DNA from 2 places in the Irregularibacter muris genome. Region 2 is predicted to be linked to the other one. Evidence: predicted binding sites of a transcription regulator. Region 2 holds the regulator's gene; the other holds the start of a gene.

Region 1 (12,699 bases), on a different contig from region 2:
GTAAGTAGCAAAAATTGAGTCTTTTCTTAACCAAAAGCCGTATCTATTGAAAGCGGTTATCACAAATAATATGACTAAATTAATAGAAAACAATATTCCAAAATAACTATAAAAAATTGCTCTTAGTTTTGAATAACTTAATCCAACTAATAAATTGATTGTAAAATCTTTTATCATTAATCGAATACTTATCAAAGTATTCCAGGTAGCTAGACAAACAATGATTATGAGTAAAATAAAGGTGATAGTACAGATGATTATTAATGGATTAACATAATAATCTTCAAAGTAATTAAAGTTTTCTTGTTGATTAAAAAAGTTAAATTCTAAACCTAGATTTTCTTGGATATGTTCATTTAAATTCATTGCTTTCTCTTTTGTCGAATCAAGAAGTACAATATCCATCAAACCATTAACCTGTAGGTCCAAATCTGCACTTTGAATAAATTCTTCATTAACAGGTAGAAAAATCGAAAAATTGAAATAATTCTTTGAATTGGGAGCATAAAAATTAGAACGATGAGTATTCTCCTTCAAGACTCCTTGAACTTTTAAATTGACTAATTGTTGGGTGACAGGATCTGTAATCTCAATATTTGACCCTACAGGATATGTTGTGGCTAGACCTGCACCTACTAAAACAGGTATTTTTTCTTTATTAAATTTATAATTGAAGTTTAATTGGTTTCCTTGAGATAATCTAAATTGATTTATCTTATAAGCCTCTTCGTTGATATAATTGAAAGAAACTTCCATCTTATATTTATTATATAATGAAGTGACAAAACCATCGGCTTGCAGAGCATAAGTATAATTGTTGTTTAAATATTCATATACTTTTTGTGTATCATCTATTTCAATTTTATCAAAATCAGCTTCACTATTCGGGTCTAGATTAGCAACAAAAGTTCCTTCTTGATTCAGAGTTTCTATTTCTTGATAACCTTGAAAAGTTGAAATAATTGAACGAGCAACCGAAAAAGAAAGATAATTAGCTAAAAAAAGTAATATTATCATACCCAAAACAAGTATCCATCTTTTCAAAAATATTCTAGTTATAAAAAAACGTAAAATTCTCATTCTTTTTTCACCTGACCTGCACTAATTAATATATATATAATAAAAATAAAAACTAAATAGAGATTGCTGGTTACATTCAGCTCTAAATAGAAGTTTAATGAGAGTGATAGTAAAAAGCTAAACATTAATATACCTAGACTATTCAAGATATATCGGATTATAATATTTACCATTGTATCTCCTACAAGTATTCGGCAGAATATTTCTGTTTTCCTACGGTTTAAAAATTGATAGTGAAATACTATTATAATAAATGTAAGAAAAATATTTATTATAACTTGATAATCTGTAATACTTTTTAAAAAAGACTTTAAAATAAAAGAACCTTCTAAATTCAAAGTTTGTACATAAATAAATATTAAGTTTGAAGCAAAACAGATTAGATAGATAGCAAACGCCTCAAAAACGTCGATAAATCTAAATAAAGAATATTTCATAAACTACTCCTTAAAGTTGGCATGGAGTAAGCTAAATTATCTATTCGTAAGATACGTTTTGAAATATCCATATCTCTCCCCCTAAAAATTAAATCTATTCTTTGGTATTTGAAGACGATTCACTCTGGTATTCAAGAATATCACCAGGTTGACACTCCAAAGCTTTACAAATAGCTTCTAAAGTTGATAATCGAATCGCCTTCGCCTTTCCATTTTTCAAAACAGAAAGGTTAGCCATTGTTATTCCAACTCTTTCAGATAATTCTGTTACACTCATTTTTCTTTTCGCTAGCATCACATCGATATTGATTATAATCGCCACTGTTTCCATCTCAGACCGTTAAATCGTTTTCTGATTTTATATCTAAAGCATTTTTTAATAATTTCTCAAGAACCGCAGTGAAAACTGCAATAATAACAGAAGTAAAAATAATTGTTAATGCGATAATTGCTATTCCTGGATGTAAAGCATTTTGTGACAAAAGACATACTGCTCCTACCACATACAAGATACTGATTGAAATCGCACAGTATTTTATAGATTTTAAAGCTTTTACAGACAATTCCGAGAAAGTATTGTTGTTTTCAATATAATTTAAAATTTCTAAAGCCTGATATAACGCAATAAAAAACGGGATCGCTGTTACATACAAACCGATTAAAACGGGATATTGCCAATCAGCAAACTCTGGATACATTTCTGCGGTATAATTTGCTAACCAAGGCAACAAAAATATACACAAAGCAAGTACCGTAATTCCAATAAGAAAAACAGTTACCTTTAAAAAGAGTGTTGTTCCTCGTTTCATAAAAAGTACCTCACTTATTTATAATAAATTTAATTTTAATACTTATTTTATCGTTTGTCAATAAAAAATTACCTATTCACATTATATTATTATTGTTTATTATCTAAAACCTTTTTTAAAGAATATTTAGGTGAAAAGGAAAGAAACGGTTAATTTCGAGCATTATAGCCCGCTGTTCTAGCTCAAGTAAATCAATAATTTTTATTAATTCAGGAATTGCTTGTTCTATTGTGTATACATTATCTTCCATCAAACCATAGGTGACTTTAACTAATTTTCCCTCTATCTCCGAAAAGCACAATTTCCGATTCAATTCATTTCTTAATAAATATTCTTTCTTGCTATTTTTATCCACACTAACCCTCCTTTTACTAAATCTAATTCCTTACTTGTACATATCTGTCCGAGAAAAATGCCTAACAATCCTCCTATTTTTCCTACTGAAAATGTTCCCTACCAAAATTCAATGAAAAAACAAAAAACCCTACCAAAATTTTTTCTTGGTAGGGTTTTTGATAGGGAACTATATTATTTTTAATACATTTTCTTCATTTTAGCTTAGGACAAATACCGTTAAATAGGCATTCCCACTTCAAATCAAGTTAGCACCTTACTCCCACTCTATAGTAGCAGGTGGTTTATCCGTAATATCATAGACTACTCTATTGACTTGTTTCATTTCATCAGTAATTCTTGTAGAGATCTTTCCTAATAAATCTAGAGGGATGGGGTACCATTTTGCTTCCATAGCGTCCTTTGTGGTGATTGCTCTTAAGCCTATAGTATGGCAATAGGTTCTCTTTCCATCTACAACCCCTACAGATTTGATATTAGGAAGAATAGCAAAATATTGCCAAATTTCTTTATCTAAACCTGCTTTTTTGATTTCATCTCTATAGATATAGTCTGCATCTCGAAGAATATCTAGTTTTTCCTTAGTGAGTTCTCCTAATACCCTGACGCCTAGACCAGGTCCTGGAAATGGTTGTCTGTTTACAACTTCCTCGGCGATTCCTAATTCTCTCCCTACTTCTCTTACCCCATCTTTATAAAGGGTTTTTAAAGGCTCAATAAGGGTGAAATCTAGATCCTCAGGTAATCCCCCAACATTGTGATGACTCTTTACAAGATGATCTTTTTCAGTACCACTTTCTACAATATCAGGATAGATGGTTCCTTGAACTAAAAATTCAATACCCTCTAATTTTTTTGCCTCTTCTTCAAAAACCCGAATAAATTCATCTCCGATGATTTTTCTTTTTTCTTCAGGGTCTATGACACCGGCTAGTCTGTCCAGAAATCTCTTTTCTGCATCTACTTTAATAAAGTTCATATGAAATTGATCTTTAAAAACCTGTTCTACTTCCTTGGCTTCATTTTTTCGTAACAGCCCATGATCTACAAAAATACAAGTAAGTTGATCTCCAATAGCTTTATGCACTAATACTGCTGCTACTGAAGAATCCACTCCACCACTTAGGGCACAGATTACCTTTCTATTGCCTACTTGTTCTTTTATTTCCTTTATTTGCTCGTCAATAAAGTTCTTCATGATATCACTCTTCCTTTTGGTTTATACATCTGGAATCTGGAGAATGAATTCTCCTCTACTATAGGTGGACGACCAAAGGTCATCCATACCACTATGATTTAGGTTTTCCCTACCCCATTTCCCTTATCCACTATCTCTATTTTTACAGACTATAGTTTGGAGGTTCTTTGGTCATGGACACATCATGGGGATGGCTTTCCTTTAGTCCTGCCGCTGTTATTTTGATAAAACGACCATTTTCTCTCAAATCTTCAATGGTAGGTGTACCACAATAACCCATACCTGCCCTTAGCCCTCCAATAAGTTGGAAAATGGTATCGGCTAGAGGTCCTTTGTAAGGTACCTTCCCTTCTACTCCCTCGGGTACTAATTTCCTTTGGCCTTCTTGGAAATATCTATCAGAACTGCCAGCTTCCATGGCCGCCATGGAACCCATACCTCGATATACTTTATAGCTTCGTCCTTGATAAATGATGGTTTCCCCTGGACTTTCTTCTGTACCAGCCAGTAGACTTCCCACCATTACAGTGCTCGCTCCTGCTGCAATGGCTTTGGGAATATCTCCAGAATATTTAATACCCCCATCTGCAATAATCGGAACATCATATTGATTGGCGACTTTAGCACAATCATAAACCGCAGTGATTTGAGGCACTCCAATTCCTGCAACTACTCTAGTCGTACATATAGAACCAGGTCCAATGCCTACCTTTACCGCATCTGCTCCTGCTTCAATAAGATCTTTTGTAGCCTCCCCAGTAGCCACATTGCCTGCAATCACTTGGAGTTCTGGGTATTTGCCCTTAATTGTTTTTACCATATCTACGACTCCCTTAGAGTGTCCATGGGCAGTGTCTATTACAATAACATCCACTTGGGCCTTCACTAAGGCTTCTATTCTTTCCTGAGTATTTTTCCCGATTCCTACAGCTGCTCCTACCAATAGTCTTCCTCTAGAGTCCTTTGCAGAATTAGGATATTGAATGGCTTTTTCTATATCCTTAATGGTAATTAACCCCTTTAGGTTATTCTCTTGGTCTACAATAGGAAGTTTTTCTATTTTATGCTTTTTCAAAATAGCTTCAGCCTTGGGTAGATCTGTACCCTCTGGAGCAGTAACTAGGTTATCTTTCGTCATAGCTTCTTCTATTTTTTTACTCATATCCGTTTCAAAACGCAAATCCCTATTTGTAATAATTCCTACCAATTTTCCTCGTTCAGTAATAGGAACACCAGAAATACGATATCTTTCCATTAACTCTAGGGCATCTCCTACTAGGTGGTAAGGAGATAAATAAAAGGGATCCACAATAACACCATTTTCAGAACGCTTTACCTTGTCCACTTCTAAAACCTGCTCCTCTATGGACATATTCTTATGAATAATTCCAATCCCACCTTCTCTAGCTATGGCTATAGCTAGTCTCCCTTCTGTAACGGTATCCATTCCCGCACTTAAGATAGGCATATTTAATCGTATCTTTTTTGTTAAGCGTGTAGCAAGGCTTACCTGATTGGGTAATATCTCAGATTTAGCTGGAATTAATAATACGTCATCAAATGTAATGCCTTCTTTTACTATTTTATCCATTGTGTGCACTTCCTTTCCAAAATATATGTGATCATGAGAAAGCAGCATGGCCGCTATGATTTGATAAAAAATTCTTTGTGTCTAAGTATAACCTTTCCTTCCTCTTTACAACAAAAAAACAGATAAGTGGTTTCTGAGTGAAACTTACTCATCTGTTTATTTTCAATAAGAGGATTGAAAAATATACAGGATATATGAAATATTTCCTGTGGAGTAATTTTCACCCATAGTCAAACAATTTATGGTTGTTTGGTAGAGACTCTCAAGCCTTATTCTTGAGGATATATGAGGAAAGTTCTATATTTTTCAAATAGTATAGTTGATTTTTATTCCTTTGTCAATGAATATATGGTTTTCGCAATATTCTGTATCCCTTTTTCTTACTTTAATGCCTTAGGCTGATTGAATTCAAGTTTATCTATATTGTGAATCTCTTTTTAACTTTTTTCATAATTATTCCCTTTGGAGGTAATAATAAGAACATTCATCCACCTATGGTGGAGTCATTTTACCCTGAAAGGAGAAAGGCTATGCCTACTTTAGTGAGTATCTTTACCTCTCAACAGGATGCACAAAACTGTGCAAAACAAATAAAACAAGAGCGATTATCTTCTCATGTAGATATTATCTCCCCTAACCAATGGGATGATAAAATGTCTCCTAATGATTGTACAGGAAACAATATCGACTGTGAAGACACCAATGTTGTCATGATGAATATTTATGATGCGGAACCTGGCAATATGTCCATGACATTGATGAGCCAAGGTGTACCTCAACCTCAGGTCCTTATGTATCAAAACGCGATTCAACATGGGAATGTGCTCTGTGTGGTAAAGGATATTAAAAATACCCACCAAGATCCTATCCTAAATATCGCCAAACAGTATGGTGCTCTATCCAATGAAATCTACCCCTATAGTTATCCTACCCAAAGCTAAAGACCATGCTTGCATGGTCTTTAGCTTTGGGTAATAAAGTGAGTTTTATACAAAAATGGCAAAATGCCCTTAAGAAATTAGTTTTTCCCTAGGACTGTAAATATTATTTTTTCTTTTCTAATTTCTTCATATGTATCTTTATCTATGATTCCATCTTGTAACCATTTTTCAGTATGTGCTAAGAACGTTTCTATCAAATCCTTCAGTGCACTTAATTCCTTAGTTTGATTACCGTCCAAGTAATTTCCCTCCCCTTTATTATCGTGAAAAAGTTTTTAATCATCTATTGGATAGTGTATATGAAAAACCTTTGTGAACCTCTCACGACTAAAGTCGCGAGCTTCTAGCATCACTACTAGAGTTTCCTGCTTCTTGGACCGACCTTACTGCATCGCATTCTCCACAGGCGTTAATTCGGATAGTTCCTACCCTAGATTTATCATTTGTTATGCTGATGCTAATATTCTAAGTCCTTCTTGTAGTATATTCCTGCTAGCATTTATATCTCTATCGTGATGGCTTCCGCAATTCGTGCAAACCCATTCTCTAACCAAAAGATCCTTGGTTTCTATGTTCTTATATCCACAATCTGAACATAATTGACTTGATGGAAAGAATTTATCAATTTTGATATAATCTCTACCATACCAGTTTGCTTTATATTCTAGCTGTCTAGTAAATTCAGACCAAGATACATCGGATATTGCCTTTGCTAATTTGCGATTCTTAATCATTCCACTCACATTTAAATCTTCACTAACTACAATTTGGTTTTCATTAATAATCTGTGAAGATCGTTTATGTAAAAAATCTTTTCGGATGTCTGATATCTTTTCGTGAAGCCTTGCTACCTTGACTCTCATCTTGCTTCTATTCTTACTTCCCTTTTGCTTCTTGGATAATTGCCTTTGTAGTTTAGTTAGTTTCCTTTCATATTTATATAGGTTTCTAGGATTAGAAATCTTGTTTCCATTGCTATCTATTAGAAAATCTCTAATACCTAAATCAACTCCTATGTTCTTATGGGTCTTAGGCAATTCTTTTATCCGGGTATCCACAAGAATACTCACAAAATGTCTCCCACTTGGACTTTGAGATACTGTTACAGACTTGATTTTTCCATCAAATTCCCTATGGACTTTAGCTTCTACCCATTTTAGCTTTGGTAGTTTAATTTTGTTTTCTGCAAAGTTTACTTCTATATTCTTGTTTGTAAAGTTGGTTGTATAGCTAAATTGATTGCTATGCTTACTCTTGAATTTAGGAAATCCGGTTTTATCTCTTCCCTGTTTAATTCTTCTAAAGAAATTTTGATAAGCAGTATCTAAATGATAAACAGCATTGGTTAGGGCGAACTTATCTACTTCCTTGAGCCAGATAAATTCTTTCTTTAGCTCTCTATTTAAATGGTTATTACAATCTATTTTCGACAGAGTTTCTTTCTTCTCTTCGTACAATTTTATCTTTTTATCTAAATAGTAGTTATACACAAACCTAGTACATCCAAAAGTTTTTGCTAATTGCTTTCTTTGCTGGTCCTTTGGATATATTCTATATTTATAGCTCTTTAGCACCAAGGTTCGCCCCACCTTTCCTATTTAGTTTTTTGATCTCTTATATACTCTCTTATTTGTTTTTCTGTGTTCTCTGATACAGTAGCTACAAAATAGCTAGGATTCCATTTCTAGTATTGTGAATTGATTGTCTTTGGCTATCTGCTTTATTATTTCTTTAAGATTAGACTCTATCTTTCCTTGCAATATCTCATGCCTATACTTTGTACACCAGACGATATGATACTGGATAGTATAAATATATCCTCTTCCATAAGTAACCTTTCCCATATGTCACCGACCTTTAGAAACATCATAACATATGGATTTATACCATTCTATACTGCATATGCTTTTTTAGCTCAATTTTTATCAACATATGTCTCCACTAACTCACGACTGAAGTCTCGAGAATGCGTGGCGACAGTTTCAAAATTCCTTACAAGGCAAAATGCTATGCTCTTAACCCAAATTGTATAAACCCCCTCCTATATAATTGGTTATCCACCGCCATAGTATATACCCACTTTTCTAATTTTCTAACAAAAAAACCTTTAGGAAAACATTCCTAAAGGTTTTTGCTGATTTTATTACATCATTGGCATTCCGCCGCCCATGCCCCCTGGCATGCCACCCATTGCTGGCTCTTCTTCTGGAAGATCAGCTACTACAGATTCTGTAGTTAACATCATTGCTGCAATACTGCTTGCATTTTGGATAGCAGAACGAGTTACTTTAGTTGGGTCTACAATACCTGCTTCAATCATATCTACATATTTTTCATTGTAGGCATCAAAACCAACTCCTGGTTTTTCCCCTCTTACTTTTTCTACAATAATAGATCCTTCTAATCCAGCATTGATCGCGATTTGTCTAACAGGCTCTTCAATAGCTCTTCTGATGATATTGGCACCAGTTTTTTCGTCACCTTCTAAGGTTTCTACTAAAGCTTCTACGGCTGGTACAGCACTAATATAAGCAGTACCACCCCCGGCTACAATACCTTCTTCTACAGCTGCTCTTGTAGCTGCTAGAGCATCTTCGATTCTATATTTCTTTTCTTTTAGTTCAGTTTCTGTAGCTGCACCTACTTTTACTACTGCTACTCCACCGGCTAATTTTGCCAATCTTTCTTGAAGTTTTTCTTTGTCAAATTCAGATTGAGTGTCTTCAATTTGAGCTTTTAATTGATGTACTCTATCCTTGATAGTTTGTTGATCTCCCGCACCTTCAACAATAATGGTATTTTCCTTGTCTACTTTGATTTGTCTTGCTCGCCCTAATTGGTCTAATTCAACAGTTTTAAGATCCAATCCTAGGTCCTCAGTGATTACTGTACCACCAGTTAAGATAGCGATATCTTCTAGCATTTCTTTTCTTCTATCTCCAAAGCCTGGAGCTTTTACTGCTACGCAGTTAAAGGTTCCTCTTAATTTATTTAAAACTAAAGTAGCTAAAGCTTCGCCTTCAACATCTTCAGCCACTAATAATAGTTTTCCACCTTGTTGTACGATTTGCTCAAGTACAGGTAGGATTTCTTGAATGTTGGAGATTTTTTTATCTGTAATTAAAATATATGGATCATCTAAAACCGCTTCCATTTTTTCTGTATCAGTTACCATATATGGAGAAAGATATCCACGATCAAATTGCATTCCCTCTACTACTTCTAGCTCAACGCCCATGGTTCTTCCTTCTTCAACAGTGATTACACCATCATTCCCTACTTTTTCCATTGCATCAGAAATCAATTGACCTATGTTTTCATCAGCTGCTGAATTCGCCGCAACTTGTCTTACTGCTTCTTTACTTTCAATAGACTTACTGGACTTTTTAATTTCCTCTATTACCGTTTCCACTGCCTTTTCAATTCCTCTTTTTAATACCATTGGGTTTGCGCCAGCAGCTACGTTTTTAAGTCCTTCACGAACAATGGCTTGAGCAAGTAGAGTAGCTGTTGTGGTACCGTCTCCGGCAATATCATTCGTCTTAGTAGCTACCTCTTTTACTAATTGGGCACCCATGTTTTCATAGGCATCTTCTAATTCAATATCTCTAGCGATAGTCACTCCATCATTTGTAATAACAGGAGAACCAAACTTTTTATCTAAAACAACATTTCTTCCCTTTGGTCCTAAGGTAACTTTTACTGTATCTGCTAATTTATTTACTCCAGATTCCAAGGCTCTTCTGGCCTCTTCACCAAATTTAATTTCCTTTGCCATATTAATAACCTCCTCAAATTTTCTTTTTAGAGCATATTTATGTAAAGCTCTCTATTATTTTTCAACAATAGCCAAAATATCATTTTGTTTTAAAATGAGATACTCTTCTTCTCCTACTTTTACTTCTGTACCTGCATATTTGGAGAAAATAACATTATCTCCTTCTTTTACTTCTAAAGGAAGCTTTTTACCATCAACAATTTCTCCACTACCTACAGCTACAATAGTCCCTTCTTGAGGCTTTTCTTTTGCTGTTCCTGGAAGAACAATACCACTTTTGGTCATTTCCTCTTCTTCTCTTACCTTAATTACTACTCTGTCTCCTAATGGTCTAATATCCATGTTTTACCCTCCTTAATAATGATTTTATATAAGTTTTGTTTTTTTCATATTATTAGCACTCAATTAAGGTGAGTGCTAATATATTTATATCATATAAAAAGCAAATTTAGATATCAACTATTATACTTCTATTTTTACGGGGTATTTCATCCATATTTTGAGATTAATTGAAAATATCACTATATTTCTAATAATTCCTCCTAATTACTACCTTTTTTATTCTGTTCATTTTTTCTCCCTCTTCATTATTACCCAACATAAGGAAAAATATTCGCTTTTTTTGGTATATCTTACCACTTCTTTTTATGGCTCTTTCTCTATAAGGTTAAGACATCTCCCCCCTTTTTTTCTTGCAGGAAAACCTTACACCTTAGCTAAAGGGATGAATCATGTAGAGAATAATAGGTAAAAAAACCGCTGGGAGTAAATTTCCCAATCTGATCTTTACGATGTCCAACATATTGATGCCAATGCCAAATATTAAGACACCCCCGATGGCAGACATCTCCCGTATAACGGGATCGGATAGAAGGGGTTTTATCACCGAAGCCAATAGGGTTATTGACCCTTGATAAAGAAAAACAGAAATTCCGGATAATATCACTCCTATACCTAAAGTAGAACTAAATATAATTGCTGACACTCCATCGATTATAGATTTTGCATATAAGGTAGTATGATCATTTTGCAGTCCACTTTGAATAGGTCCCATAATGGCCATGGCCCCTATGCAGAAAATTAGAGAGGTAGTGACAAAAGCCTGGGCAACATTACCTCCTTTATTCTTTAATAGTTTCTGGAATTGATGTCCAAAATCCTCTAATCTTTTTTCAATACCGATAAATTCTCCTAGAATCCCTCCTAATACGACACATCCAAAGACTATAATCGGATTGGTAGATTTGATTCCTTCGCTTAATCCCAGGACCATTATACCCAAAGCTAATCCCTGCATGATGGTTTTGTTCATTCTCTCGGGAATACCCTTTCGGAGTATAAATCCAATAAGTGTCCCCCCGATAATCGCTGCTGTATTGACTATTGTTCCTAGTAATTGCATTTTGTCTTCTCCCCTTTTGTCTATAATACTATCTTTATTCTCCTTAGATCCATCAAGAAAGTGGCTATCGCCGCTTTAGTGAAATAAGAAAATTTGATCTCTTGCTAAAAAGACCAGCTTTCCTATATCAAAATAGAAATTTGTTTTGTGAAAGGGCTTAATGGACAAATTGAAATTCAGTTAATTCAAGGAAAGAATAGCTATCCTCTCTGTCGCCCTATTTTATCCCTTGCATAGTAAAACAAATATTGTTGGGCAAAGCCTGCCCATTCTCCCCATTTTTCCCTAGCCAGTTGTTGAATTTCTCCCATGGTAGCTGATTCTTCAAAGTAAAAAAACTCCATTACCCTCTTCACCCACACATCTGTGGGGAAAGCTCCATATTTACCCATGGAAAATAAGAGTATACAATCAGCAATTTTGGGTCCGATACCATAAAAAGTCAAAAGCTCTTTTCTAGCCTCAGGTTGGGAAAGATTTTTTAGTTTATAAAGATCAAAGCCCTCCTTTCCTACTTTTTCTATAGCCCTATGGATATACTTTGCCCTATAGCCACATTTGGTCTGGGCTATTTCATCCACCGAAAGATGCAGAAGGTCCTGGGCTCTGGGAAAGGAATAGTAGATTTTGCCCTTATATTCTATGGGTTGTCCATAATTTTCGCATAGACGATTAATAATAATTTTTATATGGGGTATATTTTTATTGGCGGATATAATAAAGGAAACCAAGGTCTCCCATTCATCCTGGTTGAGTAGCCTAATGCCTCGGCCGTGGGGAATGGCCTTTTTTAAGGTCTTGTCCTTTGCTAGTTCTCTTTGAATGGCTCCATAATCTCTTCTTAAATCAAAATAATCTATCCATAAATGGTTAAATTCTTCTAGATTGATATTATAAATATGTAGGTCCTTGTCTCGCAATGCTACTTCCAATACGCGATCATGGGCTACTCCGATATAGCTATCTTCCTCTGTCTTATCCCACCGAAAACATTGTCCACATTCAAAGGTGTGGATGGGGTGAAAATACTTAATATTTTTTATGATGACCCCTTCATCAAATTCCTTTATATGCATTATTCTGCTCCTTATTAATCTTGATTTCTATAT
Region 2 (12,699 bases):
ATAAAAGCCCTAGTTTTTCCCTTCATTTCAAAGACAGACAATTCTTCAAAATCAACTTCCTGCATAATATTGCCTACAGCATTAATCTTTTGTTTTTTATTCCTTTGTATTTCTTCTACCCATTCTACAATTTTTTTTCGATCTTTATTGCCAATAACAAGATTTACTTCTGGGATTTCTATGACTTCATCAGATGCTGTCTGAGCATAGCAACCGGCTACCACAATAACAGCATTTTCATTGGTCTTTTTAGCCCTTCTGATCATTTGTCTTGATTTTCTATCTCCTAGATTGGTTACTGTACATGTATTAATAACATAAACATCAGATAATTCTTCAAAGTCAACAACTTGGTAACCGCTCTTTTCAAATATTTCTGCCAATGCTTCTGTATCATAGGTATTCACTTTACAACCTAATGTATAAAACGCAACTTTTTTCAATGATTTACCTCCTATATCTCCCCTAAAGCATACATTAAAATAGTTAATGCCACTATTCCTGCTGTTTCAGTGCGCAATATTCTTGATCCTAAGGATACCGGTAGAACCTTCTTATCTATAGCTTGTCTAATTTCCTCTTCTTCAAATCCACCTTCAGGCCCTATAATAACACCGATTTTTTTTGGCCATGGATTTTCCTTTGTTAATAGATCTCTTATCTTTTGAGTATCCTCATTTTCATAAGCTATAATATTTAAATCATTTTCACTAAGCTCTTGCCAGATATTTTTTAGGTCTTTTACTGGGGTAATTTCAGGAATACTTCCTCGCTTGGATTGTTTAGCAGCTTCATAGGCAATTCGTTGCCATCGTTCTAATTTTTTTTGTTGTGCTTTTTCATTTTCTAATTTCACTATGGTTCTTTCTGTATTTAAAGGAACAATTTTTTTTATTCCTAGCTCTATACATTTTTGTAGAATAAAATCCATCTTTGTAGATTTAGGCAATCCCTGATATAGGGTAACTTCTATATTAGGCTCACCCTTGGAAGGAAATTTTTCCTCCACCTTGGCAATAACTTCATCTTTTTTCATTTGTTGAATAATCGCTCTATAATCGGTGCCCCTGCCATCGCATACTTCAATTTCTTCTCCTTCTTTGAGGCGTAATACCTTATCTATGTGTTTAACATCTTCTCCAAGAATAATGATGCGATTATTTATATCTTCTATCTGATTGGGTTCAACAAAAAAACGGTGCATAATATCCTCCTTACTATATTGTACAACAGATGGCTGCCCATTCCCCCATCTTTTTTATGGAAAGAATGGTAATATTCTGTTTCTCTAGCGCCTCTTTTACATCATCTAATCTATCTAAAATAATACCGGAGGCTATAAATATTCCCTTATCTACCAAAAATTTATGCACATCTTTGGATAGACTTATAATGATATCTGCAATGATATTGGCCACTACAATATCCGCCTTTTCATGAATGACATCAAATAGATTTCCTTCTCTTACTTCCACAACATGATCTAGATCATTGAGGGTAATATTTTTCCTTGCCACTTGCACTGCTACAGGATCTAAATCTACTGCTACAACCTTACTGCTTCCTAGCTTTCCAGCAGCAATACCTAAGATGCCGCTTCCCGTACCTATATCTAACACATTATTGCCTGATTGAATATGTTCTTCTAAGAACTCTACACAGAGTTGGGTTGTCTCGTGTGTTCCTGTTCCAAAGGCCATGCCCGGGTCTAATTCAATAATATCTTCATCAGGTTTTTTCTCATATTCTTCCCAGGTAGGTTTGATCACAATATGTTTCCCAATTTTGGTAGGTTTATAATACTGTTTCCAAGCTGTTGCCCAATCTTCTTCATGAACTTCTGTAGTCGTCACTTCTCCCTTACCTAAATTAATATCATATTGGGATATTTCCTCTACTCTTTTCCGCACTAGATTAATTTTTTCCAATAAATCTGGGGTTTCTGATAAATATCCCCTTATAATTACTGTTTCATTTTCTAGTTTTAGTAGAGATTCATCAATATAGTCCCAATTTCCCTTTTCTTTTTGGAATATTTCAAGGTCTTGGGGATCTTCAATCACTACTCCTCCAGCACCAACTTCATGAAGAATATTTGATATGCTGTCCACAGCTTCATGGCTAGTAATAATTTTCACTTCTATCCATTTCATGATTTTTCCTCCTCTTTTTCTACCTGGGTATATTTCTATTGGAAAATATATGGTTATAAAATTATATAAGAATCACTTCACAAATTTCATTGCGAAGTGATTATATATTCATTCTATATTATACCCCAAAAACATCCTTTACCTTATCAAAAAAGCCTTTACTTTGCTCATGAATTTCCTGTCCACTAATTTCAGCAAATTTTTGCAACAATTCTTTTTGTTCTTTATTTAACTTCTTGGGCACTTCAACTTTAACCTTTACAAATTGATCTCCTCTCCCATATCCTCTTACATTGGGAATACCTTTCCCCCTCAGACGAAAGACTGTATCCGTTTGGGTCCCCTCGGGGATATTGTATTTCACCTTGCCATCTAGGGTGGGTACCATCAGCTCAGCTCCCAGGGTCGCTTGCACAAAGGTTATAGGTACCTCACAGTAAATATGGTTATCTTCCCTAGTAAAAATAGGGTGAGGCATTACATGGATATAAATGTATAGATCTCCTGTTCTCCCGCCTTTTGTGCCTGGTTCACCCTCTCCCCTAAGGGGAAGTACCGAGCCATTATCTACGCCTCCTGGTATGTTGATATGAATTGTTCTTGTCTTTTGTTCTTGGCCGCTTCCACGACAAGTAGAGCAAGGAGTTTCTATGGTTTTGCCCTCTCCATGACACTTATCACAGGTTTTTACATTGACAAATCTACCTAGAGGTGTACTTTGGGTGTACTGGATTTGTCCTGAGCCATGGCATTTGTCACAGGTATTTACACCTGTCCCTGGCTTAGCTCCTGTCCCACCACAGGTGTGGCATTCTTCATGACGGGTCACCTCAATATCTTTTTCTAAACCAAAGGCAGCTTCTTCGAATTTGAGTTCTATGTCTACCCGAATATCTGCACCTTTTTGAGGCCCTTGTCTTCGGGATCCCCCTCCAAAACCTGAGCCGCCAAAGAACATATCAAATATATCTTCGAAACCACCAGCTCCTCCAAAACCACCGGCTCCTCCAAAGCCATTGGGATCAGTTCCCGCATGGCCAAAGCGATCATAGTTTGATCTTTTTTCTTGATCACTTAGTATTTCGTAGGCTTCATTTACTTCCTTAAATTTTTGTTCAGCTTCTTTATCATCTGGATTTAAATCGGGGTGATACTTTTTAGCAAGTCTACGATATGCCTTTTTAATATCTGCTTCCGGTGCATTTTTATCCACACCCAACACTTCATAGTAGTCCCTTTTACTCATTTTTTCACCACTTTCACCAATCTCTATCTTATCGGAACAAAACCAAAGTCTAACAGACTTTGGTTTTGTTCTATCCTATTTTTCTTCATCATCTACTACTTCATAGTCAGCATCCACTACATTGTCATCTTGTGCTTTGTCTTCAGGTTGGGCCTCTTGTGCCTGTTGTGCTGCTTGTTCATACATTTTTTGAGAAACAGAGTGGAAAGCCTCTGTAAGAGATTCTGTAGCCTTTTTGATGGCTTCTATGTCGCTGCCTTCCAATGTTTTTTTCACTTTTTCCAGCTCAGATTCTATTTTTTGTTTTTCGTCGGCGGAAACCTTATCGCCTAAATCTTTCAATGTTTTTTCTGTTTGATATACTAGAGAATCTGCGTTGTTTCTAACTTCTACCTCTTCTTTTCTCTTTTTATCTTCTGCTGCAAATTTTTCTGCTTCTTGTACAGCCTTTTCAATTTCATCATCGCTCAGGTTAGTGGTCGATTTAATTACAACTTTTTGTTCTTTTCCTGTTCCTAGATCCTTGGCGGATACATTCACAATACCATTGGCATCTATATCAAAGGTAACTTCAATTTGTGGTATTCCTCTTTGTGCTGGCGCTATACCGCTTAATTGGAATCTTCCCAAGGTTTTATTATAGGATGCCATTTCCCTTTCCCCTTGAAGAACATGAATATCTACACTGGTTTGATTGTCTGCAGCAGTGGAAAATATTTGACTCTTTTTAGTAGGAATGGTGGTATTTCTTTCAATTAATTTTGTAAATACTCCTCCAAGAGTTTCAATGCCTAGAGATAATGGAGTAACATCTAGTAATAAAACGTCCTTGACTTCACCAGTTAAAACTCCTGCTTGTATTGCTGCTCCAAGGGCAACGCACTCATCAGGGTTTATTCCTTTATGAGGTTCTTTTCCAGTGATTTTTCCTATGGCTTCTTGTACTGCTGGAATTCTTGTAGAACCACCTACTAAAATTACTTTGTTTATTTCACTAGGATCTAATCCTGCATCTTTTAATGCATCTCGAGTTGGTCCAAGGGTTCTTTCTACTAAATCCGAGGTTAGTTCTTCAAACTTTGCTCTACTTAAGTTGATATCTAAATGTTTTGGTCCACTGGCATCTGCTGTAATAAAAGGAAGATTAATATTGGTATTCATTACGCTGGAAAGTTCAATTTTAGCTTTTTCAGCCGCTTCCTTTAGTCGTTGTAGAGCCATTTTGTCCAATCTTAAATCAATTCCATTTTCTTTTTTAAATTCTTCTGCTAAGTAATCAATAACTTTTTGATCAAAATCATCGCCACCTAGTTTGTTGTCTCCTTTAGTCGCTAGTACTTCAAACACTCCATCTCCTAGCTCTAAGATGGAAACATCAAAGGTTCCTCCTCCTAGATCATAAACGAGAATGTTTTGATTATCCTCTTTATCTAATCCATAGGCTAAGGAAGCGGCAGTAGGCTCATTGATGATTCTTAAAACTTCTAATCCGGCTATTCTTCCTGCATCTTTTGTGGCTTGTCTTTGACTATCACTAAAGTAGGCAGGTACTGTAATAACTGCTTGGGTCACCGTTTGTCCTAGATAACCTTCAGCATCTTGTTTTAATTTTTGTAAAATCATAGCAGAGATTTCTTGAGGTGTATAGTTGTCATTATCAATTTTTACTTTATGGTCTGAACCCATCTCTCTTTTAATAGATAAAATAGTTTTATCTGGATTGGTAACAGCTTGCCTTTTTGCAACCTGACCAACTAATCTTTCACCGTCTTTTGAAAATGCTACAATAGAAGGAGTTGTACGATTTCCCTCACTACTGGGAATAACAACTGGTTCTCCCCCTTCCATTACTGCAACACATGAATTTGTAGTACCTAAATCAATTCCTATTACTTTACTCATAATTTATTTTCCTCCTTTAAATACTATAATTTTTAATATTTATTTAAATGTTTTATTAGTGAATACATACCTTCACCATACTGGGTCGAATTACTTTATCCTTTAGGGTATATCCTTTTTGAAATACTTCCATAACGGTATTGTCCTTATAGTCTTCATTAGATTCTTGAAATACTGCATGATGGTAATTGGGATCAAAGGGTTCCCCAAGGGCTTTGATTTCTTCTAGCCCTTCTTTTTCTAAAGCCTGTATTAGCTGTTGATATACCATATCAATACCCTTTTGATAACCTTCATTGGATTCTTGGTTTTCTTTCATAGAATCTAAAGCCCTTTCGAAGTTATCCAACACAGGTAGTAAGTTTTTTACCAAGTCTTCTGATGCAAATTTATAGATATCTTCTTTTTCCTTAACTGTTCTTTTCCTATAATTTTCAAATTCTGCTTGTAAGCGAACTAGTCTTTCTTCATATTCTTGGACTTTCTCTTGCATCTTTAATTCTACATCCTCCTGCTTATCTTGTTCCTCAGCTTGCTTTTCTTGTTCTATTGATTTACCTTTTTCCTGCTGGTCTTTTTCCTGTTCCTCTGTTTCTAAATCTTGATTTTCTAGTAAATCTTCCATATTTTCCTTATTATTCTGTAGCATTTTCTCACCCTTTATCCATATTCTTATGTATAAGAGGATCTTCTACCCTCTTATTTTAATCCTTAATTCCCTTACCTATCATATCATCTAATTGGCCAGTTAGGTAATTCATGATAGAAACTACTTTTCCATATTGCATTCGGGTAGGACCTATCACTCCTATTGTTCCTAATAGTTTTCCATTTAATTTATAGGTTGCGGTAATCAAACTACAATCTTTTATTTCATGAAGCTGATTTTCTGCTCCTATGGAGATATGAAGATCATCCTGAGCATTAGGAGAAAGTAAGTCCACCAATAGGTTTTTCCTCTCCCAAAGATCAATAAATTCCTTTGCCCTTTCAATATCTTTAAATTCTGGAAAATTAAAGATATTGGTGATGCCATCAAAATATACCTTTGTATCTTCATAATTCACTAGAGATTCCCGGATAAGAGGAATCAATTGTTCTAATATTTTACTTCCTTGCACACTTAATTCTCTGATTTGAGGTAGAATCTCTTCTTGTACCTGGGCAATGCTAAATTCTTGTAAATATTTATTGAGTATATTACTTATTTGCACCAATATGTGACTATCTATTGATGTATTTACTTTTACGACTATATTTTTTATCATGCCCTCTTTGGTGATGATTACCATTAAAATCTTATCCTCTTGTAGGGGCATTAACTGGATATGTTTTATGGAACTTTCATATACTTGTGGGGTTAACACTAGAGACGTATAGTTAGTAAAATGGGATAGTATTTTGGATGTGTGCTGTATTATTTTCTCTAATTCGCCCATGTAATTTTCGTATTCTCTAAGAATATTTCGTTCTAACGCTTTATTAATTTTATCTACTCTCATTAGCTGATCTACATAAAGACGATAAGCTTTATCAGAAGGTATTCGTCCAGCCGAGGTATGAGGTTGTTCTAAAAAACCCATTTCCTCTAAATCAGCCATTTCATTTCTTACTGTCGCTGAACTAATCCCTAGGTTATAGTTTTTAGCAATCGTTCTAGAACCCACGGGTTCAGCAGTAGAAATATAGTCCTGAATTATGGCATGGAGAATTTTTAGTTTTCTTTCCTTTAGTCCCAAAATATCACCTCACTTTGTTAGCACTCTATAAGAGTGAGTGCTAAACCTGACTTTAAAATATCATTACTTTTTTATTTTGTCAATACCCATTGCTATTTTATTTTTAGCTCTTCTTCCTATTCACATAGATCCTTACATCTTCCGCCTGATTTTAATCCTGTAAAAAAGATTGAAAGACATAGTTGGCATAATCTAAACCTTTTGAAGTAAGGCAAATTCTTTCATCTATATTAATCAGTTTTTGTCTTTGTAGATTTTTTAGTATATTTCCATATGCTTCTTCTATTTCTTTATGAAAGATATGGAAAAACTCTTCTTTAGAAATACCTTCTATTTTTCTCAATCCCAAAAACATATATTCTTCCATGTATTCTTTTGCAGTCAATGGATGTTCCTCAGTTATGGGCAAAGCACCTTCCTGAATATTTTTTATATATTCACTTACAGAGGAAGTATTGGAAAATCTCTTGTTATTCATATGAGAATGGGCAGAAGAGCCTATTCCCAAATAGGGTTTCACATCCCAATAAATTAAATTATGTTTACACTGAAACCCTGGTTGAGCAAAATTGGATATCTCATAATGATGATAACCAAAAGATTTCAGATAGGAAATCGCTAAATAGTACATCTCTCTTTCCAAATCCTCATCAATGTGCAGCATCCCCTTTTTTTGTAAAGCATCAAAGGGAGTCCCCTCTTCTATAATAAGACCATAACAGGATACATGGGTAGGCCTTAAAGCAACAACCTGTTCTAAGGTTTCCTGCCAATCCTTTAAGCTCTGTCGTGGCAAACCAAAAATTAGATCTACATTTATATTTTCAAACCCCGCATCTTTTGCATTTTTAAAACCCTCTATAAATTCTTGTTGAGTATGAATTCTGCCCAATTGTTTCAAAAATGAATCTTGCCAAGCTTGTAGTCCAATGCTCATACGATTGATCCCTATTTCTTTGTAATCCCTTAATTTCTCTATGTCAAAGGTCCCCGGGTTTGCCTCTATTGAAATTTCTGCTCCTGGAGATATGGAAAAATTCTCTCTTACACTTTTTAAGATTTCCTTTATCCCTCGGGAATGAATATAGGTGGGGGTACCCCCACCTATAAAAATAGAACTTATTTTATCCTGTGCATATAGTGAAGCTCTCATCTCTAATTCTTTTTTTAGTGCATCTATATAGGGTGTAATGAAAGAATCTAGGTTACAATAGGATGGAAAATCACAATAAAGACATTTACTTTGACAAAAGGGGATGTGAATATATAATCCAAATGTATTCATGTTGATCCCCCTAATTGAGTTTTAATACTGCCATAAAAGCTTCTTGGGGTACTTCTACATTTCCAACTTGCCTCATACGCTTTTTCCCTTCTTTTTGTTTTTCTAGAAGTTTACGCTTTCTAGAAATGTCTCCTCCATAACATTTTGAAAGGACATCTTTTCTCATTGCCTTTATTGTTTCTCTAGCAATAATTTTACCACCGATGGCTGCTTGAATGGGTATCTCAAACATTTGTCTGGGAATAACTTCCTTTAGCTTTTCTGTAATTGCCCTACCTCTATTATATGCCTTATCCCTATGCACAATAAAGGATAAAGCGTCTACCACCTCTGCATTTAATAAAATGTCTAATTTTACAAGGGAGGATCTTTGATAGTCTTTCAATTCATAATCAAAGGATGCATAGCCCTTTGTTCTAGACTTTAATGCATCAAAAAAATCATATATAATTTCATTTAAGGGCAATTCGTATTCTATAACTACTCTTGTTTCTTCTATATAATTCATTGTCCTATAAATCCCTCTACGTTCTTGACACAGTTCCATTACTGATCCTAAAAATTCTGTAGGGGCCATTATAGAAGCTTTGACAATGGGTTCTTCCATATAATCTATTTCTACTGCTGGGGGTAAATTGGTTGGATTGTCTACCCAAATGATTTCCCCATTGGTTTTTACTACCTTATAAATAACACTAGGTGCAGTAGTAACCAAATCAAGATTATGCTCCCTTTCTAGACGTTCTTGCATGATTTCCATATGTAGTAATCCAAGAAAGCCACAACGAAAGCCAAATCCAAGGGCTACAGAGGTTTCGGGTTCAAATTGTAGAGCTGCATCATTTAGTTGAAGTTTTTCCAAGGCCTCTCTTAAATCCTCATATTTTGCGCCATCTGCAGGATATATTCCGCAATATACCATAGGATTAATTTTTTTATACCCTGGTAGTGGTTCACTGGCTGGGTTATCGGCATCAGTAATGGTGTCCCCTACACGACTATCCTTTACATTTTTTATGCCTGCAACTACATAGCCAACTTCTCCTGCTGATAATTCATCCACAGGTACGAGGGATTTTAAAAACAAACCTACTTCATCTACTTCAAAAACTTTTCCAGTGGACATCATCTTTATCTTGGTATCCTTTGTCATTGTACCTTCTTTTACTCTAATTGAGGCGATAACTCCTCTATAAGAATCATAATAAGAATCAAAAATCAGAGCTTTTAAAGGAGCCTCTTTATCTCCTTGAGGAGCTGGGACTTTCTCAACTATCGCTTCTAATACATCCTCAATGCCAATTCCTTCTTTTGCAGATATAAGTGGAGCATTCGTGGCTTCTACCCCTATGATATCTTCTATCTCTTCTTTTACTCTATCGGGATCAGCACTGGGGAGGTCTATCTTGTTGATTACTGGTAAAATTTCTAAGTCATTGTCTACGGCTAGATAAACATTTGCCAACGTTTGCGCCTCAATTCCCTGTGCCGCATCAACTACTAATATGCCACCTTCACAGGCAGCCAAACTCCTAGACACCTCGTAGGTAAAGTCCACATGTCCCGGAGTATCAATTAAATTCAAAAAGTATTCTTCCCCATCTTTTGCCTTGTATACTAGTCTAACTGCCTGGAGTTTTATGGTGATTCCTCTTTCCCGTTCTAGATCCATATTGTCTAGGATTTGCTGGGACATCTCTCTTTGTGAAAGTAGTCCTGTACTTTCAATTAATCGATCAGCAAGGGTAGATTTCCCATGATCTATATGGGCAATGATGCTAAAATTTCTAATCCTTTGCTGTTTGTCTAGTGTCATAAAATTATTCCTCCTCAGTGTTATACGTTTTTCCCTATTTTCATCTTATCTATTCAGTATATCATAATGACAAGTTTTCTTAATAAAATCTACATGGTATTATAACACAACCGGGTTTTTCATTCTAGTATAAGACTTTGACTATGATAAAAGATTAAATTTATTATGCTTTATTCCATAGGATTGTATCCGCCATTCTAACGGATCAAATGGTTTTTATATAAGTAAAAAGCCAGTAATAATTAATTATTACCGACTTTTTCTATGATACTTTTCACTAATTCAGCTATTTTTTGAGGGGTATCCCTAATAAGTTCCTTGCCTTGATGGATATAATTCTGTGGTATTTTTATTTGTTCTCCCAACACTATGATTTTCATAGATTCTTCATCCCTTTGTACACCTATAATTTGTGAGGCTTCCTCCTCCCCTACAAGAGCATTATAGGAACGATTTACCTGATACAAAGAAAACATGACTAGTATAACAGCAAGTACCACAAACAGTCGTATTTTTCTTTTGCTCTTCCTATACGTCTTATTTCGTTCTACCCTTGATTGCATTGCCAGCCACTCCTATTTTCTTTTGTTATCTATTTTTGACAACTTTTAGAAAATTATACTATTTTATTTTTTTTCTTGATTTACAATCACTTCACCTATAACATGTCCCAAGGGTACAGAAGCTTGCAGTGCTTCTTCTAGGGTATTTAAATTTGACCCTACTTCAATCAAAGCGGCATAATCAGATACAAATTGATTGTACTTTCTATTCTCTCTAGCAACTATAGGCTGGGTAAGTTCGGGTTGCTTATTCTTTAGGTTGTTTTGTATTTTTTGTGCAAATTGCATATTTTGTTGTGCATTAAAATTATCCTTTCCCACTACCATGAATACTTTAGCGGATTTTTGTTCTCCAAAAACAGTTACAGTCTTTTCCCTATTTTTAGGAGTATCATTTAATCCATCCCTATGCAAGTCAAAAACATATTTAATAGAGGGATTTTCTTTCACCTGTTTTTCAACAGTCTTTAAAGAACGGGAATAGGATTCATTATAGTCAGGATAATCATGTAGAGTGGTATCATGGATCACTTTAATTCCGTATTGTTTTTCTAAAATATTTTTTATTTCTTCTCCTATTTTCACCATATTTTTAGACTTATCTAAAGTACGATAAGGACTGGAATATTCAATTTTAGTTTGATCACTTTCCATAAAACTTTCGGTGGCATGGCTATGGTATATCAGTACTAAAGGTTCCTTATTATCAAGTTTTGCTCTTGAAGGCATTGTTGTAGCTACTTCAGTTTTTTCATCATTCATCGGTTTTTGGGTTAGTTCATTAAAAGCCTTTTGTTCCTCTACGGTTATTTCTACATCATCGGGTTCATATTTTTCCAGCATAGGTATCTGAGAACTTAACAAAGTCTTTGGATCTTTCATATTAATTTTGGTAGTGGCAGCAAAGATTGCGGATAATAAACCACCCTTTTCTTCACCATTTTTTTTATACCCTAATTCCATTGCTGGAATAGATTTTTTCATAATTATTTTGAAAAACTCATTATTAAAAACCTTCTTGTCATTGCTGTTATCTGCTTTTCCTTCCTCTTTAGAGACTTCTTCCTCTGCTATTTCCTCTTTGGTTGCTTCATCATTTTCTGTAAAGGCAGTAACATTTCTTATATTCCCTACCAATATGCCCACCTGTTGAACAACAGCAAAAACCAAAAGGCACACAACCAGTACATAAACTATGTTTTTCCATTTGATGTGCACAGGTTCACCCCTCTTCTGTTTGTCTATCCTTATAAATTATTCAAAGGGATTTCCATTTATTCATTTTTTCACTAATTTAATTAATTAACATATCTATTAACATCTTCTAAATCTATCCCTGGATGGAGGGCAATATTAAGACCATTGGCTACTACCACTGAAATGTCGTCCATAATTAAATCCACTTCTTTAGGGGTAACCATTAAATTTCCTACATAGGGATGCAAAATTTCGTTAATAAGTTGAAGTTTTTCTTCTCTATTGATGTCCTTTAACATGTTATAAAATTCTTTTCCCTTCGGGGCTTGAGCAATCATTGCATCTAACATGAGATCAATGGTATCATTGGCCAAAGTAGTAGCATCTACTACCGTAGGGATACCTATAGCAATTACTGGTATTCCCAGAGTCTCCTGGTTTAAGGCCTTTCTCTCGTTACCCACTCCAGAACCAGGACTTATCCCTGTATCGGTTATTTGTATGGTGGTATTTAACCTTTCCATTCTCCTTGATGCTAAGGCATCCACCGCTATGACTAATTTGGGTTTTATCCTTTCCACTACCCCTCGAATAATTTCACTGGTTTCAATACCCGTCAGTCCTAAAACCCCAGGAGCAATAGCACAAACTGGCGTTACTTCTTCATCTACAAAGTCCGGGATATGTTCTAAAAGATGTCTGGTAACCATTAAATGAGATAAAACCTTAGGTCCCAATGCATCTGGTGTGATATTCCAGTTTCCTAAGCCCACTACTAAGGTAGTATCATCTTTGGTA

Evidence for each region. The regulator HrcA, encoded in region 2, represses chaperone genes, less so after heat shock. The targets are predictions, from matches to a motif close to TGTTAGCACTCNNNNNNNNNGAGTGCTAACA.
Region 1: a site for HrcA is predicted at 10,581-10,611, ahead of groES (co-chaperone GroES). Genes of this name have one in related genera too.

The regions. Positions count from the first base shown of each region.
Region 1 covers NZ_JANKAS010000005.1:157,780-170,478, forward strand. Annotated here, with positions in the region: gene NSA47_RS07720 (ABC transporter permease) at 1-1,080, opposite strand, end outside; gene NSA47_RS07725 (helix-turn-helix domain-containing protein) at 1,612-1,839, opposite strand; gene NSA47_RS07730 (DUF2975 domain-containing protein) at 1,850-2,326, opposite strand; gene NSA47_RS07735 (hypothetical protein) at 2,442-2,681, opposite strand; partial or broken gene guaA (glutamine-hydrolyzing GMP synthase) at 2,937-3,878, opposite strand; gene guaB (IMP dehydrogenase) at 4,021-5,469, opposite strand; purine riboswitch at 5,677-5,778, opposite strand; gene NSA47_RS07750 (hypothetical protein) at 5,964-6,410, shown strand; gene NSA47_RS07755 (hypothetical protein) at 6,488-6,649, opposite strand; gene tnpB (IS200/IS605 family element RNA-guided endonuclease TnpB) at 6,857-7,984, opposite strand; partial or broken gene NSA47_RS07765 (transposase) at 8,005-8,254, opposite strand; gene groL (chaperonin GroEL) at 8,554-10,188, opposite strand; gene groES (co-chaperone GroES) at 10,243-10,530, opposite strand; gene NSA47_RS07780 (DUF554 domain-containing protein) at 10,901-11,590, opposite strand; gene NSA47_RS07785 (DNA-3-methyladenine glycosylase family protein) at 11,791-12,666, opposite strand.
Region 2 covers NZ_JANKAS010000002.1:29,140-41,838, reverse strand. Annotated here, with positions in the region: gene mtaB (tRNA (N(6)-L-threonylcarbamoyladenosine(37)-C(2))-methylthiotransferase MtaB) at 1-443, opposite strand, end outside; gene NSA47_RS02450 (16S rRNA (uracil(1498)-N(3))-methyltransferase) at 455-1,204, opposite strand; gene prmA (50S ribosomal protein L11 methyltransferase) at 1,218-2,153, opposite strand; gene dnaJ (molecular chaperone DnaJ) at 2,272-3,399, opposite strand; gene dnaK (molecular chaperone DnaK) at 3,475-5,301, opposite strand; gene grpE (nucleotide exchange factor GrpE) at 5,357-5,950, opposite strand; gene hrcA (heat-inducible transcriptional repressor HrcA) at 6,006-7,040, opposite strand; gene hemW (radical SAM family heme chaperone HemW) at 7,192-8,325, opposite strand; gene lepA (translation elongation factor 4) at 8,336-10,141, opposite strand; gene NSA47_RS02410 (sporulation-related protein NgaS) at 10,384-10,704, opposite strand; gene spoIIP (stage II sporulation protein P) at 10,768-11,922, opposite strand; gene gpr (GPR endopeptidase) at 12,003-12,699, opposite strand, start outside.